DNA from 4 places in the Alteromonas sp. Cnat3-28 genome. Region 3 is predicted to be linked to each of the others. Evidence: predicted binding sites of a transcription regulator. Region 3 holds the regulator's gene; each other region holds the start of a gene.
What was found. The regulator LexA, encoded in region 3, represses DNA repair genes until DNA is damaged. The targets are predictions, from matches to a motif close to TACTGTATNNNNATACAGTA.
Positions count from the first base shown of each region.

Region 1 (4,864 bases), 240 kb from region 3:
TTTATTTGTGCAACTTTTGCTTTTACGGCTTCTAAGGTAGCTAAAACATTGGCGTTGTTTTGTCTGTCTACGCGAATAGATATAGCCGGATTGCCGTTTTGCACACTGTAGTTTGCACCGTCAGCGCGGGTGATTTTAATTTCGGCAATGTCATTTAGCGTGATAGGGCTGCCGTCTCGCCATTCAAGGATCATTTCACCCATTTGCGTAGGCTCGTAGCGACCTTCAAAACGCAGGGTATAGCGTCTTCTGCCCACATCGACAAAGCCGCCTGAAATATCATTCGCACGCCCCAACTCGTTGGCAACTGCCGTTAGGTCAATGCCTAACTGCGCCGCTTTAAACGGGTCGAAAACAATTTGAAACTCCTCAACGCCGCCAACCCCGCTTTCCATACGCGCCCTTGCAACGCCCGGGATAGATTCAAGCTGAGGTTTAATGACATCGGTAAAAAAGGTCACATAGGTATTAATTTCGTTTGGATTGCCTGGAAGGCGCTGAAGAAAGAAGTAGGTCAAAGCGGGGGCGTCTCCTCCACTTCCAGCAAGCATAATATTAGGAGACAAGGCATCGCGACGTAGTGGCGGTACGCGATTCATGCGGCTAATCACTTCAATGAGCGTTTTCTGCATGTCCGTATCTAAACCAAACTCTAGATTAATCCAGGCATTACCTTGGTTTGCCCATGCATTCATCGACTCAAGGCCAGGGATCCCTTGCAGCACTTCCTCTTGAGGTTCAATGATCTCCGACTCAATTTCTTGGGGCGAAGCAGCGCGCCACGAGGTCTGGATGTTAATATTCGGTCTTTCAATGTCAGGAAACAGCTGTACAGGTAAATTAAACAGGCTATATAGCCCTAAAAATACCAGCAGTGTTATTCCGATACCTACCCCAGTCGCGTTTTTTATTGCTTGCTTAGTGATGTCCATAATATGGCACTTATGCTTTTTATTGTTTGGTTTACTATAGGTCGCAGGAATGACAGAAAAAGTTTAAAGCCATGACACTAAGAATTTCAGCGATTATTAACATTTTGTTTAAATACCGTTTAAAAAACGTTATTTATCGCAGATGAGTGGACCTCAAAAATACGCCATTTGTCGGCGCTGGACATATTTGCTTACACCCATCGTTAATTAGGCGTCGCGACGTGGAGTGAGGGTAGGGATATTTTAAACTCGCCCTTCGGGAAGGTCTGGCAATCTTCACTCTGGGAATTTGAAAAGCAACGGCCATTCCTACATTCCCACGCTTTGCTAGGAAACTTACCAGCACCTTCTGGGTGGGCAATCATCTATGCGGATTGGTATTGTTCTTTAAGTATCGAACAAAAATTTAGAGCAAAAAAAAGCCGCTCTAGGAGCGGCTTTTTTCAAATACGTCAGCGATTACGCTTCAGCAATGATGATCACTTTGATTGAAGTGATAACGTCAGAGTGAAGTTGTAAGTCGATGTCATACTCACCAGTTTCACGAAGAGTACCAGTAGGTAGTTTAACTTCTGCTTTTTGTACTTCAACGCCAGCTGCAGTGATTGCATCAGCGATGTCACGAGTACCAACAGAGCCAAAAAGTTTACCTTCGTCACCAGCAGGAGCTGCGATTGTAACTTCAGCAAGCTCAGCAACTTTTTCAGCGCGTGCGTTAGCAGCAGCTAGTTGCTCAGCAATTTTCGCTTCAAGTTCAGCACGACGTGCTTCGAACTTTTCAACGTTGTCTTTAGTTGCAGGAACCGCTTTACCCTGTGGGAAAAGGAAGTTACGAGCGTAACCAGACTTAACAGTCACTTGGTCGCCCAGGCCGCCAAGGTTGGCGATTTTATCTAGTAGGATGATATTCATCTTAGCTAACCCTTATATTCGCCAAATTACTTGTGTGAATCAGTGTACGGAAGCAACGCAAGGAAACGTGCGCGCTTGATCGCAGAAGACAGCTGACGCTGATATTTTGCGCTTGTACCAGTAATACGGCTAGGGACAATTTTACCGCTCTCAGTGATGTAGTTCTTAAGAGTAGCGATATCTTTGTAATCAATCTCAGTCACACCTTCTGCAGTGAAACGGCAGAACTTACGACGTCTGAAAAAACGAGCCATGGGTGATCTCCTTAAGCGTTGTCTTCAGTGGTTTCAGTTTTCTTTTCCGCGCGATCTTGGCGAGGAGCAGAATCGTCACGACGCTCACGACGAGGCTCTTCTTTCATCATTGGAGAAGGCTCAGTCACAGCAGTCTTAGTGCGCATAACCATGTTACGTAGGATCACGTCGTTGAAACGGAAAGCATTTTCCAATTCATCAACAGCTTCTGCAGACGCTTCAGCATTGATTAGTACGTAGTGGGCTTTGTGCAGCTTTTCAATTGGGTAAGCCAGTTGACGACGGCCCCAATCTTCTAAACGATGAATCTGACCACCGTCTTGCTTTAGGATTGTGGTATAACGCTCGATCATACCAGGTACTTGTTCACTCTGATCAGGGTGAACCATAAATACGATTTCGTAATGACGCATTATAGCTCCTTACGGTTGTAGCCTCGACAGTACAGCCGACTGTATGGAGACAAGGAACGAATTGGGATGGCTGTAAGGGCGCGCATTATACGCAGCAGTTACTAATTGCACAAGCATTAATCACCTTTAGAACAATCATTTGCCCTTTCCCCAAACACTACGCTCAGACATTTAATCAAAATACTGTTTATTTATACAGTAAAATACTGTACAGTTTTTGTGTCTTTAACAAACAGGGGACCTACCATGGCCATTACCACACAGTATGTTGTTACGCACAAAGGGGTAGAAAAATTGGTAACTACCGACAAAAAAGAAGCCGATCAGTATGACAAAATGCTCGATGCAGCGGATAACCTTGCTGACTACATTTATGCGAAGGGCATTAAGCTAGACGATAGCGTAGTGGAAGAACTCACCATTATGCTGTCTAAAAACAAAGATAAAATCAGTAAGATTTTCAAAGGCGCTACCGCAGAAAGCGTATTAGAAGATGAAAGCGCAGAAGTGGTAAAGCTACAAGCTAACGGCTGATAATTTAGGCGCGCCTTTCTTTTGCGTCGTTATGATGAGCAATTAATAAGAGCAATTGCCGCTTTAGGCTGATGAGATCTGATAGCATAGCTATACGAAAAAATGTTATTTGATAACATTACCTCAACGCGGCAATGTGTTTTCTCTGGTTTTTAACTGGGTGAACAGACGTGTCGCTTTTGCTAATGTGAACATAAGACGTAAATACAGGTCGGGCTTAGCGTGAATACCATCAATAAAAACAATAGCACTCACTCCCAGCGCAATGCAGTAGTTGAAGGCCGCAGTGCAGTGACTGAAGAGCGCAACAAAGCGATTGAAGTTAGCAATTTACAGTTTTCGTACACCAAAGAAAGCCCCCCCATCATTGACATTAAAGCGTGGCAAGTTTCGCAAGGTGAGCACGTTTTTCTCTCAGGGCCTTCGGGTAGCGGAAAGAGCACATTGCTCAATTTGCTGTGCGGAACATTAACTCCAACTCAGGGCGACATCGCCTTATTAGCGCAGCCTTTCTCCGCATTATCGAACCGACAGCGGGACAAGTTTAGAGCACGCAATATCGGCGTTGTTTTTCAACAATTTAATCTTATTCCCTACCTTTCTGTGGCACAGAACATTAATGCGGCGGTGTATTTTGCAAGTACAAACGTCAGCAAGACAGCATCAGACGCAAAGCTTCGTCATTTACTGGACAAGCTACAGCTGCCTTCTCACGTGCTGCATGCGAAAGCTGACGCATTGAGTATTGGTCAGCAGCAGCGCGTTGCCATTGCCAGAGCACTGATTAACGACCCACAATTATTAATTGTCGATGAACCTACCTCTGCCCTAGATACCGATGCCAGAGATAGTTTTATGTCGCTGCTAAAAGACGTTGCAGGTGAAAGCACCATGATTTTTGTTAGTCACGATAAAGCCATGGAGAGTTATTTCGACCGCCACTGCAGCATGAGTGAATTAAACCCAAGTACAAACCACATAAAAACGCGAGGCGATGAGGCCACAAAAGCACAGGAGCGTGCGTAATGCTAAGTACCATTGCTATTGAAAGCTTAAAGCGCAGGAAAACAACGGCAATCCTCACACTTTTAAGCATTACCATCAGCATTAGTTTACTTTTGTGCGTGGACATTATTCGCACCCAAGTTAAAACCAGTTTTACGCGCACCGTTTCTGGTGTAGATCTTATTGTTGGCGCACCAAGTGGACAGCTTAATTTACTCCTGTCATCAGTGTTTAATATAGGCACTCCCACCAAAGGTATTGAATATAAAAGTATTGCGGCGCTTCAATCTAACAAGCAGGTATCGTGGCTTATCCCACTATCTTTGGGTGATACCCACAGAGGTTTTAGAGTAGTAGGTACGACCAACAGCTTTTTCGACCACTTTAAATACGGTGATATGCAATCACTTGAAATGGCAGCAGGCTCGACATTTACGCAGCCACTGTCTACCGTTATTGGCGCAGATATCGCCAAATCATTGGGGTACAAGGTAGGGGATAAGATTATTATTTCCCATGGTCTGGGTAGCGTATCGTTCAACAACCATGATGATCACCCTTTCACTATCTCAGGCATAGTTAAGAAAACCGGTACGCCCGTAGATAAAGCCGTATACGTTACCCTACAGGGACTTGAAGAAGCCCACACAGGACCTAAACATTCGCCCACCTCAATGTTAGGCCGTAAATCTGCTGACAAGGCGAACGAGCATGAGCATGAGCATGAGCATGAGCATGAGCATGACGAGCATACAAAAGAACATGCAGTTTACAATAGCGAAGCGTTTACGCCTGAGTCAGTATCCGTGGTGAT
Region 1 covers NZ_JAKREY010000002.1:59,653-64,516, forward strand. The annotation lists gene MHM87_RS02440 (efflux RND transporter permease subunit) at 1-932, opposite strand, end outside; gene rplI (50S ribosomal protein L9) at 1,392-1,844, opposite strand; gene rpsR (30S ribosomal protein S18) at 1,871-2,098, opposite strand; gene rpsF (30S ribosomal protein S6) at 2,110-2,511, opposite strand; gene MHM87_RS02460 (YebG family protein) at 2,758-3,045, shown strand; gene MHM87_RS02465 (ABC transporter ATP-binding protein) at 3,268-4,071, shown strand; gene MHM87_RS02470 (ABC transporter permease) at 4,071-4,864, shown strand, end outside.
Region 1: MHM87_RS02460 (YebG family protein) is a predicted target of LexA. The motif match lies at 2,693-2,712, and genes of this name have one in related genera.

Region 2 (4,864 bases), on a different contig from region 3:
TCGAATACGATTTACTATGCGACAGTGGAAAGCTGCACTCAAATGGTACAGCTCCATAGTTGACGCAGCCTGGGCCGGAGGCATATGAAATTAAATTCGTGGGGATCCCTCAGACACTGACCCCAATTTTATACGTGGGAGTTATCTTCTAGTACGTTTTGGCGCATGGATTCACATGGGCTTTGACAAACCGGTCTCCCAACCACTTTAGCTGGAACACCCACTACAGTAACGTGAGCGGGAACACTATTAAGTACAACGCTACCTGCGCCTACTTTTGAGCCTTCACCTATCTCAATATTTCCAAGGATCTTGGCGCCAGCGCCAATTAACACGCCTTGGCGAATTTTAGGGTGACGGTCGCCCGACTCATTACCGGTACCACCTAATGTAACGCTCTGCAAAATAGATACGTTGTCTTCAACCACTGCAGTTTCGCCCACTACAATGCCAGTTGCGTGGTCAAACATGACGCCTTTACCAATACGCGCAGCAGGGTGGATATCTACACCAAAGCTTGCAGAGTTGCGGCTTTGTAAGAATAAAGCAAGCTGATGACGCCCATGAACCCAAAGGTAATGCGCCATGCGGTGTACTTGCACAGCATGGAAACCTTTGAAGTGAAGTAAGGGGGTGAGGTAATCGTTGACCGCCGCATCCCGCGCCTTAATCGCTAGAATGTCAGCAATTGCCGCTTCGCTGATGCCAGGCTCAAGTAAGTAAGCTTCATCGAAAACTTCACGAATGGCGAGCGCAGGCATGACGTCGTCTGCCATTTTGTTCGACAGAATAAAGCTTAGCGACGATTCAAAGTTGTGATGTGCAAGAACACTGGCATGCACATAGCTAGACAGCAAAGGCTCTTTTTCAGCAACAACTTGCGCTTCTTGTTTCAGCGTAGACCAAAAATCGATGGGCGTTGTAAGTGCGGTCATGAGCATGTCCCGTTATATAAAAATGCTGTGTTCTATCAGAAAATTGGGTAAGCAATCTAAACTTGTTCCTTGCTGGGCATATCTATGCTGACAAAAGGGAACGCGTAAAAGTTTACCTGAGTTTGATGTGATGCAATACCGATGTGATACCGACCAAGCGCATAATTCGATCAATTTATCGAATTAATTCGTTATAGCTAATAACCGTATCGTACATGTATACATCGTTAAAGCACTCTGCTCTCTCGCTGCGTCTAACCGAGTGCTTCCATTAACTTAATAGAACGTTCAGAGCGCTCGTATCTTTCATTAAATAATACTTAAAATCATGATTGCACACGAACGTATAATGCCGTTGAAGTTTATCTTCATTGGGAAAAACTGGACTGTATAAATCAACAGGCAGGTGGCATAATAGCGCGCTGCTGAATGTATAACACTATTAACTAACAGGTACCACACTATGGATGTATCTCGACTGCTAGACGAGCTAAACGACAAACAGCGTGAAGCAGTAGCAGCCCCACTATCTAACGCCCTAGTTTTGGCTGGCGCGGGCAGTGGTAAAACCCGCGTATTAGTGCATCGCATTGCGTGGTTAATGGAAGTCGAAAACATCGCCCCTTTTTCTATTTTGGCAGTAACCTTTACCAATAAAGCAGCCAAAGAAATGCGCGGCCGAATAGAGTCGTTGATGGGTCGCAGCCTGCACAATATGTGGATTGGTACCTTCCACGGGCTTGCGCATCGCTTACTACGAGCGCACCATGCAGAAGCCAACTTGCCTGAGAATTTTCAGATAATTGATTCGGACGATCAATATCGACTTATTCGCCGCATTCTGAAGGCCATGAACCTGGACGAAAAGCATTGGGCGCCTCGTCAAATTCAGTGGTACATAAATGGCAACAAAGACGAAGGCTTGCGCCCTCAGCACATTGAAACCCACGGCGATCATATTCAAAAGACCATGCGCGAAGTCTATGCGGCATATCAAGACGCTTGTGACCGTTCAGGCTTGGTAGATTTTGCTGAACTGTTGCTACGCGCACATGAATTATGGGCTAAAAACCCAGAAGTATTAGCCCACTATCAACGTCGTTTCCGTGCAGTGTTGGTAGACGAATTCCAAGATACCAACAATATCCAATATGCATGGCTTCGTATGCTGTGTAGTGGTGGTAATAATAACATTATGATTGTTGGCGACGACGATCAGTCTATTTACGGCTGGCGCGGCGCAAACGTAGATAATATTCAGCACTTCCTGAAAGACTTCAACGAGCCTACTACTATTCGCCTTGAGCAGAATTACCGCTCTACAGGAAACATTCTTAAAGCGGCGAACACGGTTATCGACAACAATACGGGCCGTTTAGGGAAAGAGCTTTGGACGGAAGACGCGCAAGGCGAGCTGATTTCTGTATATGCGGGTTTCAACGAGCTAGATGAAGCGCGCTTTATTGTTTCGAAAATCAAAGATTGGCTTAATCAAGGCAACGCCCTTACTGATACCGCCATTCTTTATCGAAACAACGCCCAGTCTCGAGTACTGGAAGAAGCCTTGCTACACGAAGGGCTGGCGTATCGCATATACGGCGGTCTGCGCTTCTTCGAACGCCAAGAAATTAAAGACGCCCTTGGCTATATGCGCATGGTAAGCCACCCGCACGACGATGCAGCTTTCGAGCGTGTAGTAAACACCCCAAGTCGCGGTATTGGTGAGAAAACCTTATCGCAAGTGCGCGACACCGCGCGAATGCACAACTGTTCAATGTGGCAGGCGTGTCAGTTGCTCATTAATGAAGGTGGCTTTAAAGGCCGCGCGCTAAACGCTATGCAAAGCTTTGTGTTGCTCATTACTGAGCTAGAGCAATCAACGTTAGATGAGCCCCTTGACCAACAAGCCGATAAAGCCATTCGCCAGTCTGGTTTGTACGCCATGTACCAAGCAGAGCGCGGAGAAAAGGCCCAAGCACGTCTAGAAAACTTAGAAGAATTGGTTACTGCATGTAAAACATTTATCGTGCCTGAAGAAGCCGAAGAAATGTCGCCTCTGGCAGCCTTTCTAGCTCATGCGTCGCTGGAAGCAGGTGAAACCCAGGCGGATAAAGACCAGGATGCCGTGCAGATGATGACCATTCACACTGCTAAAGGCCTTGAATTTCCACTGGTATTCTTAGCAGGTGTAGAAGAAGGCATGTTCCCTAGCCAAATGACCAACGACGAGCCAGGTCGAATGGAAGAGGAACGCAGACTTTGCTATGTTGGTATGACCAGGGCAATGCAAAAGTTGTATATCACTTATGCAGAAAGTCGTCGACTCTATGGCCAAGATAAGTATCATACTGCTTCTCGATTTATTCGCGAAATGCCAGCAGACTGCGTTGAAGAAGTAAGGCTAAAATCGACTATTTCGCGGCCCGTGCACAACCGCTTTAGCCAAGCAACGTCGCACGCCAGTTTTGAAGAAACAGGCTTTAGTTTAGGTGAGCGAGTTGTACACCGTAAATTTGGCGAAGGGATCGTACTTAACTACGAAGGGAGTGGTGAGCACGGTCGAGTTCAAGTAAACTTCGACGAATTTGGCAGCAAATGGCTGGTACTTGCTTACGCAAAGCTGGAGAAAGCGTAACATTATTAATAGGCAAGGTAGCCTAAACCTAAGTTGAAATGTATGCAGCAATACGTGCTGATCATCGAAAATGGTGAAGGCAACCTTGAACTTATAGCGAAATTAGTACGCCGGGCAGGTCTTACCCCCGTTGGCGCAACGTCGCTGACTGAAGGCAAAGCACGGTTTTCGCAAAATATGCCGGAAACCTTTCTGTCTGCTATTGTTGCATACTCGCTTCCCGATGCACCAAAGGGCGAAGCCATCGACTTTACGGTTGAGTCTTTCATTCCCACCATTGCTACAACAGAAAGTTTAGATAGCGCTATTCGCGATAAAGTCCTAGAGCGTGACGTTGTTGATTACATTCCCAAAGAAAATTCGCAGAACTACGACTACCTCAATCGTCTTAATAGCCGATTAGAAAAAAACAAGTCTACCGGCGTCGTCGTGGTAAGCACTAATCGGGTGTTGCGCTCAAAAACCGTTTCATTACTTCAGCGCCACAATTTTATTGCGTTTGAATGCCTAACGGCTACAGACGCTATGCAATGCTTGTCTGAACACAAAAACGTACGTCTTGTTATCACTGACAACACGTTACCTGATATGACAGGCACGCACTTTGTCGCCAGTTTAAGAAAAGCCTTTTCGAAAGAGCAGCTGGCAATTATGGGCGTTGCTGGAGGCAAAGGCATGTTAATGTCTGCGCACTTTATTAAGAGTGGTGCAAATGACTTCTTGCGAGTTCCCTACTGTCATGAAGAGTTCTTGTGTCGCGTGATGCAGAACGTAGAATATATAGAGAGCGTTGAAGAAATTCGCCGTGTGGCCAACACCGACTATTTAACAGGTTTGCCTAACAGGCGCCACTTCTTCTACATGGTTACTGTGCAACACCAAAACCTGTCTGAGGATCACGCTCTCGCCCTTATTGACCTAGACTTTTTCAAATCGATAAACGATACCCATGGCCATGACGCAGGTGACATTGTGCTAAAAGCCATGGCGGCCCTTATTGAGTTTTATTTTCCAGACGAAATTATCTCCCGCTTTGGTGGTGAAGAGTTTTGTATATACATGCCATCAACACCACTAAAAGAAGCCTGTGAGCGTTTAGACGACTTCAGAAAAGTGGTGGAAGCGGAAATTATTCAGTTGCCTAAAAGCGACATTAAAGTGACCTGCAGTATTGGGGTAAGTGGCGCCCACACTCAGCGCGTAGATAAGCTACTAAGCCTTGCCGACAAGCAGCTTTATGCCGCCAAAAATAGTGGGCGCAACCAAGTGAAGTGCGAACCACCAGATGTTCCTC
Region 2 covers NZ_JAKREY010000024.1:13-4,876, forward strand. The annotation lists gene cysE (serine O-acetyltransferase) at 129-935, opposite strand; gene uvrD (DNA helicase II) at 1,399-3,570, shown strand; gene MHM87_RS17805 (diguanylate cyclase) at 3,613-4,864, shown strand, end outside.
Region 2: uvrD (DNA helicase II) is a predicted target of LexA. The motif match lies at 1,320-1,339, and genes of this name have one in related genera.

Region 3 (4,864 bases):
AGCAAAGGGGAAAAAAGCAAAATTGGTATACTAGAACACCATTTTGCGAAAACGGTCGTTAGTTGTTTCACTCAGCACCTCCGTAATGGCGTGGTCAAAGACGCTGATTAATTTGCGCGATGCCCTACCAAATGGTTTGCGAACGATTGACCCATAACCTCAACTTGTAAAACAAATTTAGAGCCATTGTTATTATTTTGTTAATCTCTGTATAAGAATTGCGCAATAATGTCGTGCCGTCTAGTCTTTTCTATTAAAAATTTAACGAAGTGGTTAATTTTTAATCATTTACTAAAATGGTCGCGGGGGATTTCACGTGCAAAAAGAGAAAGCCATTGCTGTGAGATGCCCTTGGAATCAAACAGGCATTTTGAACACGGGGTTAAAGTAAATGCTCGACTAACTAGTTAAGAAATCAATAAGTAATCGATTACTCAATGTCGATTTCAAACAAAATTCAAAATAAAAAATGGAAAATACTTGAAGCATTCATAGAAAGAATAACGTGAGTAATGATAAAAATAAGCGCGCAGAAAACCAACAGGTTTGCTGGGCAGGATAAAACCTAAGTTGGCAGATTGAAGAAAAAAACAGGAACAAAAGACATAAAAAAAGCGGCTAACGCGCCGCTTTTATACAAACAAGCTAAAATACTACATCCAGTCAGCGTTTCTGATCACACCCACCGCAATGCCTTCTATCGCAAAATGTTCAGTCGCCAAATCAACTTTTATTGGTGCAAACTCATCATTCTCAGCATGAAGCAATACTTCACGCCCGCGTTTCTCTAGACGCTTTACGGTGACGTCTTCATCTACACGCGCCACAACCACCTGACCGTTGTGTACATCAGTGGTGCGATGAACAGCGAGAAGATCACCGTCTAAAATACCAATGTCTTTCATGCTCATACCGTTAACGCGTAGCAAAAAGTCGGCATGGGGTTGAAACAGTGCAGGATCGACTTTGTAGTGCGATTCAACATGCTCTTGCGCCAAGATCGGCTCACCGGCTGCAACACGCCCAATTAACGGTAGGCCTTCTTCTTCTTGTGCGTCGTTATCAAGAGGGATATTGAGCTTAATGCCACGAGACGTACCAGGCAAAATTTCAATCACGCCTTTACGCGCCAATGCTTTCAAATGTTCCTCTGCTGCATTAGCAGAACGAAAGCCAAGCTGACGGGCTATTTCCGCACGAGTAGGCGGCATTCCCGTTTCTAACATGGTTGTTTTAATAAGTTCTAAAACTTCGGTTTGTCGAGCTGTGAGTGGGCGCATAAAAGACCTGTCTGTTCATACAGTTCCTGTAAGTATATACACCTAAAACTAAATAACAAGCACTTGCCGCGTCTTTTGCGATCTGCAATAGCCTACGACAAGTGCTTTCCTCTTATTTTACGAGAAGAGCCATGTTCGGGTTACTAATTTGTAACTCCAGCTCCCCATCACTATTTTGACGTGTGCGCATGCCTTCAACATTATCGAGCCCAAGTCCAGGGCTTTGCCACACCACATTGCCTTTATTATCAACCTCAACCACGCGATATGCGATGCTGTCATAATAATTGTACGAATAGTCATTCTCGTTAGGCTGGTAGATAGCGAGAATCGACTGATTAGACGACGTCGTTGGAACAGCCGCTATATACTGAGGGTAGAATGACGGTGCTATAGCGTCTTTGAGTTCTAATGCATCGCTCGCCACGTCATAAACATTGATGGTGTTGTAGTTTCTATTTAAACACGCAAATTCAAGTTCGCTATCACTATCAAAATTTACCGTGAGCAATTGGTCACAATTGGTTTCCAATTCATTCAATCCAACAAATTCACCATCCTGCATTTTATAGAGCTTAAGCGAACTATAGCCCCCAACAGCAAAATAATGCACACCGTCTTTTTCAGAGGCAGCAAGCGCATTAATTGAAAAATCGTTAATGATTGAGTCGATAAGCACCTGATTCTCGATATCAAACGCTTTAAGTCGATTGTTCTCAATAATAACTGCATCGGCGTAACTATCGTTATTTACGTCAATGGCTTCAATAAACGAAATTTCACTATTCTGATTATTGTTCAGTGTCCACTGAATAGCATTATCTGTAAGTCTCACGACATTAAACGACGAACTATAATCCAGTGCCCCTATTAGTAACTCACCCACACCGTCATTGTTGTAGTCTGTAACGACCGGTTTGCTATAGTTATAGACATCTTCGCCAACCTCAGCACTTATCGCAAAGTTATCCTCTTTATCTACCGATAAAATCTGAATAGATGATTCGTAACTACTTGTATCGCTAACAAAGACGGCTCTTTCATCATTATCGCCATAAGGTGCCCAACCCGCGGCATGATATCTACTCGCGCGCGGCGCACCTTTTATATCTGACAAGGCATATTCACCGTTGGCATCTTGTTGCGCTACTAAAATTTGATTCTCACCAGTCCAAATAATGTCGTCCACATTGTCATTGTCTAAATCGTCAATGAGAAGTGACATGCCACTGTAAGTGTTGTGGTTAAGAGCCCACTGCTCAGAGATTTGTCCCGCTTCTAATGCAAAACCTCTAACTTGTCCCCACTGACACTCGGAGACAACCACTATTCCTTCTGTAGCTGGGCTTTCTTTACTATAGGCGATATCACAAATGTCACCATGTTCCGCCGTTGCCAAACTGCTTTTCGATACTGCTGAGTAGATTGAGATATCATTCCAACTATCGGCACCGATGATTTCATCTACACCATCGTTATTCATATCACCCAGCACAACAAATGCGTCGCTGAACCCGCTACCGTATAGCCATTGGTTGGCACCGCTTTCGATATCAAATACATAACCATTGTTCGTTACCATTTCTATCGATGCGTCATCATCTACGTTACCAAAAGCAAGGTTATTGACGCCGTCAATATCGTACTGTTGCAACTGCTCACCTGTGCGAACATCTACAATGGCAATAGAAGTCGCATTGTAATATTCGCTCCCATATAAATAAGCAACTTCATCAACTCCGTCACCATTGATGTCGTAAAATAAGCCAGAAATAATACTATCTTCAATAATAAACACCGCTTCTGCATTACTTTCGCGGTCTTTTATTACAGACAATCCCTGTTGAGTAAGAAGGTAGATTTCATCATTATTGTCACCATCAACATCTTGGGTATGCACGCTTCTAATTTCGCCTTTAGTTGGCAGTTTATACGGATACACATAGGTATTTTTAAGCGTATTGCCTTCTAGCGAAAATGCGCCCACGTTGCGAGCATTTACCGTGATAAGTTCACTTGCACCATTGGTCGAAGCAATAGCAAAGCCATGATTATAAATTGGTGTCATCACAGTAGTACGAGCATAAGCCGGGGCCTTGTCCGCATAAGAAGTGATTTCGAGCGTTTGTTGGGATTCAGTTCCGTCTAAGCTAGCGAAACTAAACATATAAGTTTGAGCGTTGAAAAGTTGATTCGCAGGTACATTCCAGGTCATCAGACCTTCCGCATTTAACGAAGCACCGGGAGGCGCTGAAATAAGCTGTCCCGCGACGTCATCGTCAACTCTGTCTGGGTCACTCATCGATACGGTAAACTCTACGTATCCGCCCGCAGTTACTACTTCAGGCATATTCGATGCAGTGAGCGTCATAGGAGAATTGCCGATCTCAACGAAAGTAGGCTGGGATTCAACAACGTTAATACCGTCTGACACCACCATGGTAACTTTAACTTCATCACCGAAGACTGCGCTGTAAGGTGGGAGCGTGGTACCATTAACATCGTCAAGGACTACACCATTTACATACCAGCGAAACGAAATCACCAGCTCTGAGTCGGGAGTATCTGAATCATGATAGTAGCCAGGCTCAACGGTGACTTCATCTGTGGTATAGACAGTCTCATAGGCATAGTAATAAGGCTGATTCACTACAGGAGGTACGGATATCGCATCGATATCTGAAAGCGCAAGGCCAGTATGATTTCCGCTGGCAAACGCTGTTAGATTATTAAAGTATACACCTACATCGTAAATATCATCGCCGTTGTTATCTTCGCCATAGCGAACTGCGCCATCAATAACGTCAATTCCAGCCGTTTTATCTCCTTTTACGACCAGCGAGCCAGATGACGAATAGGGAAGGTCGCCCTGATCAGAAGAATATGCAAAGTCCAATTTGCCTTTAGACGCAATGTAGATTGAACCATTAAGTTCAGACACGAAGGTATTGTTTGTCACCCCTTCTGCTGATGTGCCACTGACCTTGTAAGTTTCACCATTGTGCGTGACAGTAAGATACTGCCTCGTCTCTTCATAAAACGTACCTGTTTGTGGGCGGTAGCGAAAATCAACACTTAAGTAGCCTTTTAATGTTGTGCGCACGCCACCGTCTAGCATAGACAAAGTAGTGAAATAAGACGTTACTTCGGAGCTGTTTTCACCTGCGTCAGTAATAACTAGCGAAAATTGTCCGTCATACCGAGTGGAGTCGTAATATTGAATGCACTGATCATAGTCTACAGTAATCGTTCCTTTACCCGTGTCTTCATCAAGCTTACCTGAGTATGTTACTGATCCTGATTCATAGCACTCGGTCGTACCTTCAACGTTGCCGTTCTCATCTAGGAAGGTGTAGATATCATATTGATCTACATAGGGTGAGCCACTTGTATTGTCACCAAAGAGCGTGATGTAAACCTCTTGTACTGCGCTGATATCCACAGTAGAGACTTTCGTTTCTCCACTGTAGTTCGCATCAGCATAGGTGGTTGCCGCCGAGTTTAGTCGTGACACTGAGTAATCTAAAGGATTTGATAAAATTTCTAGTGCTGTCGGCTCAGGTGGAGGTGGTGGGTTTGTAGGT
Region 3 covers NZ_JAKREY010000002.1:300,009-304,872, forward strand. The annotation lists gene coxB (cytochrome c oxidase subunit II) at 1-71, opposite strand, end outside; gene lexA (transcriptional repressor LexA) at 654-1,280, opposite strand; gene MHM87_RS03485 (hypothetical protein) at 1,393-4,864, opposite strand, start outside.

Region 4 (4,864 bases), on a different contig from region 3:
CGTAAACAGGTTTTTTCGTGTCGCTTAACGTCACTCAACAATAAAACGATTTTTAAACAGCCAAGTTGCTAACGCTTCAGTCAAGTATTTGTGAGTTTCAATGCAAAATAAGTTTATTTAGCGAGTAATTGAAACACCAAATTATCAGCGTCTACTTTGCCTTTCAAACCGCCTTCAAGCACCGAGCGCTCTAACCTTTGAATGTTGTAGTCCGCTGAATAAAGAGCGTCGACGGTTTTTTCGTTTACGCTAAAGGGAGGGCCGGCCATTTCATTCTGGTCATACTCGAAAGAAATGATTAGCTGGGGGGCGCATTGAGTAATGGCCATTAAATGCGCAGCGTATTGCTCGCGAAGCGGACTGGGCAGTGCAACTAAAGCGGCTCTGTCGTAAACACCTGTAACGTCACCTATGTCGCTTGATGTGAGTTTAAAAATATCGCCCACGTGTATGGTTAAGCCGTCTTTAGCATAAACCTTACCCTTTGCTGTTGGGGTAACGGTAGGCTCGGCTCCCAGCTCTTCAAAAAGCTGTATAATAGCCACTTCGCTTAGCTCAGCACCAACCACTTCACAACCTTGAGCCAGTAACCAACCAATATCACGGGTCTTTCCACATAGTGGTACAAAAATGCGCTTTAAAGATGTGCTAGAACTATCGTCGCCAAACAGAAAAGACGCATACTTTACTAAAAGTGCATTGCCTTCAGGTTCGTGAAATCCAATCTCGTTCTTTTGCCATTTACTGTGCCAAAAACTATGTTCCATATAAACCTCAAGTAAGTAAGCGATATATCTCTAAAAAAACAGACGTTTTTATGAAGGGTATTAGAAACAAAAAAGGTAGCGAGAAACGCTACCTTTTAAACAAAATTAGTTATCAAGCGGTGTATTGAAGTCTTCAGATAACTCGAAGTCACCTTCAACCGTTGTCACTTTGTTGTCTACAAAGTTAATCACCATTTGCTTTTGAAAATCTTCACCACGCTTTTTCATACCGCGCTTCATATCGTAAACGTAGTACCAAGTGTCATCGTCGAATGAGTCTTGAACAACAGGGTTACCTAGTACATAAATAACTTGTTCTTTTGTCATTCCAACGCGCAGCTTTTCCACATCTCTTTGATCAAGGAAGTTTCCTTGAGGAACGTCGATTCGATAAATCCAGTTCGAGCAAGCGGTTGATGTTAGTGTGATACCAAGAATTACTAATAGGTGTTGCAACTTCATGCGTTAATTTGTCCAGTATTGCCTTTGTTAGTGTCAATGAACTTCGCTAAAGCGAATTTCGAGACTGTTTTATTGCAAGCGCGAAGGCATGCTACATTGACAACTATGACCAATCAACTGCATTTTAGTTCGATGCTGCGCTTTTAAGCAGTTCTTTTGCATTCGCTAGCGCCGACTTGGTTACTTTATCACCGGCTAATAGTCTTGCAAGCTCATCGATCCTGTCTTGCTTCGTCAACGCCAACATCTGGGTTTCAGTACTTTCCCCGTCGGTAAGCTTGGTAACAAACAATTGATTATGTGCCTGTGCCGCTACTTGAGGTAGATGGGTAACACACATTACTTGCGATTGTTTACCTAATTTACGTAAAAGCCCGCCAACGATTGATGCTGTTGGGCCGCTAATGCCCGTATCGACTTCATCGAAAATCATAGTAGGGGTAGCGTGATGGCCGCTCGCGATAACCTGAATAGCCAGTCCTATACGAGAAAGTTCACCACCTGATACGACTTTTTCTAATTTGTCTGCATCTTGACCAGGGTTGGTAGACACTTTAAATTCTACGGTATCTAGACCTGTGCTCACCGGCTTCTTAAGTTCGTCGTATTGAATCTGAATATCCACTTTTGCGTGGGGCATATTCATTTGGCGAATTTGCACTTCAATATCTTCGCTTAGCTTACCAGCAGCACGTTGCCTGCTCTCAGAAAGCGCTTTGGTCGCGGTTAAATACGTTGCTCGTGCTTCTTCTACTTCGCCTTCAAGCGTACCTAACAGTGTTTCCTGTTCCGATAAAGCATTGAATTCGGCGGCTAGCTCTTGGTGATGCTGATAAAGTCCCTCTGGCATCACAGTATGTTTACGGGCAAGTTCCATCGCCTTCGCATAGCGCGCCTCAACTTGCTGTAAGCGAAGTGGATCGATCTCTAAGTGATCGCAGTAGCTACGTAGCTCTCCTGCCGCTTCTTCTACTTGAATTGCTGCATCATTAAGCATTGCAATGATTGGCGTTAAACTAGCGTCGTGCGCCTCTAATTCGCCTAAACGTTCAATACTGCTTTGTATAACTGACAGTGCGTTGCCTTCATCGCTTTCATATAAATTGTATACGCTAGTCTGTGCTTGCTCTAAAAGGCTTTGCCCGTTACTCAGGCGTTTGTGCTCTATTTCTAACTCTTCAAATTCACCCTCTTCAATGGCGAATTCATCAAGTTCTTGAACCTGATAAGTTAACAGCTGAATTCTGTCTTCGCGCTGCTGGGCTTGTTCTTGAAGCGCCTTTAACGTGCGCTGCTTATCACGCCAAAGAGAGTAGGTTTCTCTAACCTGCACTAATATGTCGTTGTGCTTAGCGTAACCATCGACGAATTCCCTTTGATGGTCTTCTTTCAGCAACTGTAGGTGAGTATTTTGACCGTGAATGGCCAACAAAAACTGGCCTAAGCCTTTTAACTGCTGAAGTGAGGCGGGAATACCGTTGATAAAAGCTTTTGAACGGCCTTCCTTTGAAATAACTCTGCGAATAAAGCAGCTATTCTCATCTTCATCTGAGGTGAGCTCATGTTCATCGAGGAAGGCTTTAGCTAATACATTGCCGTTTAGAGAAAAGTGAGCAATGATCTCCGCTTTTGCGCTGCCTTTTCGCACCGCATTGGCATCAGCGCGCTCGCCTAAGCACAAACTTAAAGCATCAATGGCGATGGATTTACCTGCACCGGTTTCACCGGTTATAGCAGTCAACCCGTTTTCCAGTTGAACCGATAATTGTTTTACAACAGCAAAATTTGAAATAGAAAGATGCGCTAACATAACCACACTCGAATAAGTTGAACATGATGATATATACAGTAACTGATAATATATACAGTATTTGTGTTGTGTAAAGTTAAGTCGCAAAAAATTTATTTAAAAACAACCGGCGTCGATAATAATATTCGTAAAATCAATTGTATAGGTTCGATCTTTTAAGGGTGGGTTATGAATAACCGATAATTCGGATTCGCCGCGAAGGGAAAACTTAAAAAGGAGAGCCGAAGCTCTCCTTAACATTACAACTTTAATCTATTGCAGATAGTTCGAATCACAATCTGCAAACACAGTGAATGTATTCTATTGCTGTAGTTCACCGCTGCCAGACTCAATGTGCGCGCGCACAAACCACTGGAACTGTTCTAAATCTGCAAGTTGGCCGGTGATCATATCTTCCGATACTGGGTCAATTTCACCTAAAAGCTCTAACGCTTTTCTATGGTCACCATTTACACCGTCATATACGGCATCCAGCGCCTTAAGGTGGTCAAGTACTAAACCTTTACCCAATTCATAATCGTTCCAGCTGCGGCCTTCAACAATGGCTTTTGGTGTACCTTTCGGTACGCCACCTAATGTAGCAATTCGCTCTGCAATTGTGTCGGTCATTTCGCGTACCGCATCTACCTGCGGGTCCAACATTTCATGCACACCGATAAAATTTGGTCCTACTACATTCCAATGAATGTGCTTCAACGTTAACTGTAAATCTAATAGTGCAACCAATCGCTGATCCAATACCTTGATTGTTTTGGCAGCTGCATCATTATCCATTCCAGGGGCTGTAAATTTGATATTGGTGTTACTCATGATATCTCCTATTGAATGCAAATAAGTCAGCGGGATGCGAAACATCATTTAGGCCAAATAACAAAGACCTTGTGCTGACGACTTGTTGTAATAGGTGCAACAGGTATGCCGAAAACTTATATTTCTATAAGTCTTGGTTTTCGTTAAGGAAATTAGAGAAGATTAAAAAATCTTTATTTTTCAAGCCTGTAGCAATCAAGAAAATGCTACAGGCTTATGTAATAAATGCACATGGAATCAACTAAATGGAGCAGGGAGGTTAGTAAAGCTTACTACCCCAACCTAACTTTTTACGAAGTACATTGAAGTAGCTGTAGCCCTTAGGGTGAACAAGATGGAGTTTGTCTACGCTTTTGTTTATTCGAATTTCATCGCCAGGTAGCACCGGCAGAACAATATGGCTATCGCAACTCACTTGTAGCGAGTCACTATTAACCTTTGATACTTTCATCGATACCTGACTGTCAGCATCAACAACGATTGGACGGCTGCTCAGTGTGTGAGGAAACATGGGTACCAACGTAAGTGCATCTAGCTTGGGCATAATAATAGGGCCGCCCGCTGATAAAGAGTAAGCCGTTGAACCTGTAGGTGTGGCTACTATTAATCCGTCGCTGCGCTGACTGAATACAAATTGCTCATCGATGTAAATTTCAAATTCCATCATATGGGCAACTTTTCCGTGGTGAAGCACCACTTCGTTTACAGCAGAGTTGTTACTTTTAAGCTTTTCGTGTCGATAAACTTCTACTTCTAGTAAGAAGCGCTCTTCTACTACGCATTCACCGTTAAAGATAAGGTCAAGTTGTTGAACAATATCATCGGGGTGGATATCAGTTAAAAAGCCGAGATTTCCGCGGTTTACACCGACAACGTGAATGTCAAAGCGAGCGAGCACACGTGCTGCACCAAGCATGCTGCCGTCACCGCCTACCACAACGGCAAGGTCAGCCTCTTTGCCAATAGTGACAAGGTTACAGCTTTTGAAGTTTTCGGTTTCAAGTTCTTCAGCAAT
Region 4 covers NZ_JAKREY010000019.1:6,614-11,477, forward strand. The annotation lists gene tmpT (thiopurine S-methyltransferase) at 114-767, opposite strand; gene bamE (outer membrane protein assembly factor BamE) at 873-1,229, opposite strand; gene recN (DNA repair protein RecN) at 1,354-3,039, opposite strand; gene dps (DNA starvation/stationary phase protection protein Dps) at 3,340-3,849, opposite strand; gene nadK (NAD(+) kinase) at 4,109-4,864, opposite strand, start outside.
Region 4: recN (DNA repair protein RecN) is a predicted target of LexA. The motif match lies at 3,080-3,099, and genes of this name have one in related genera.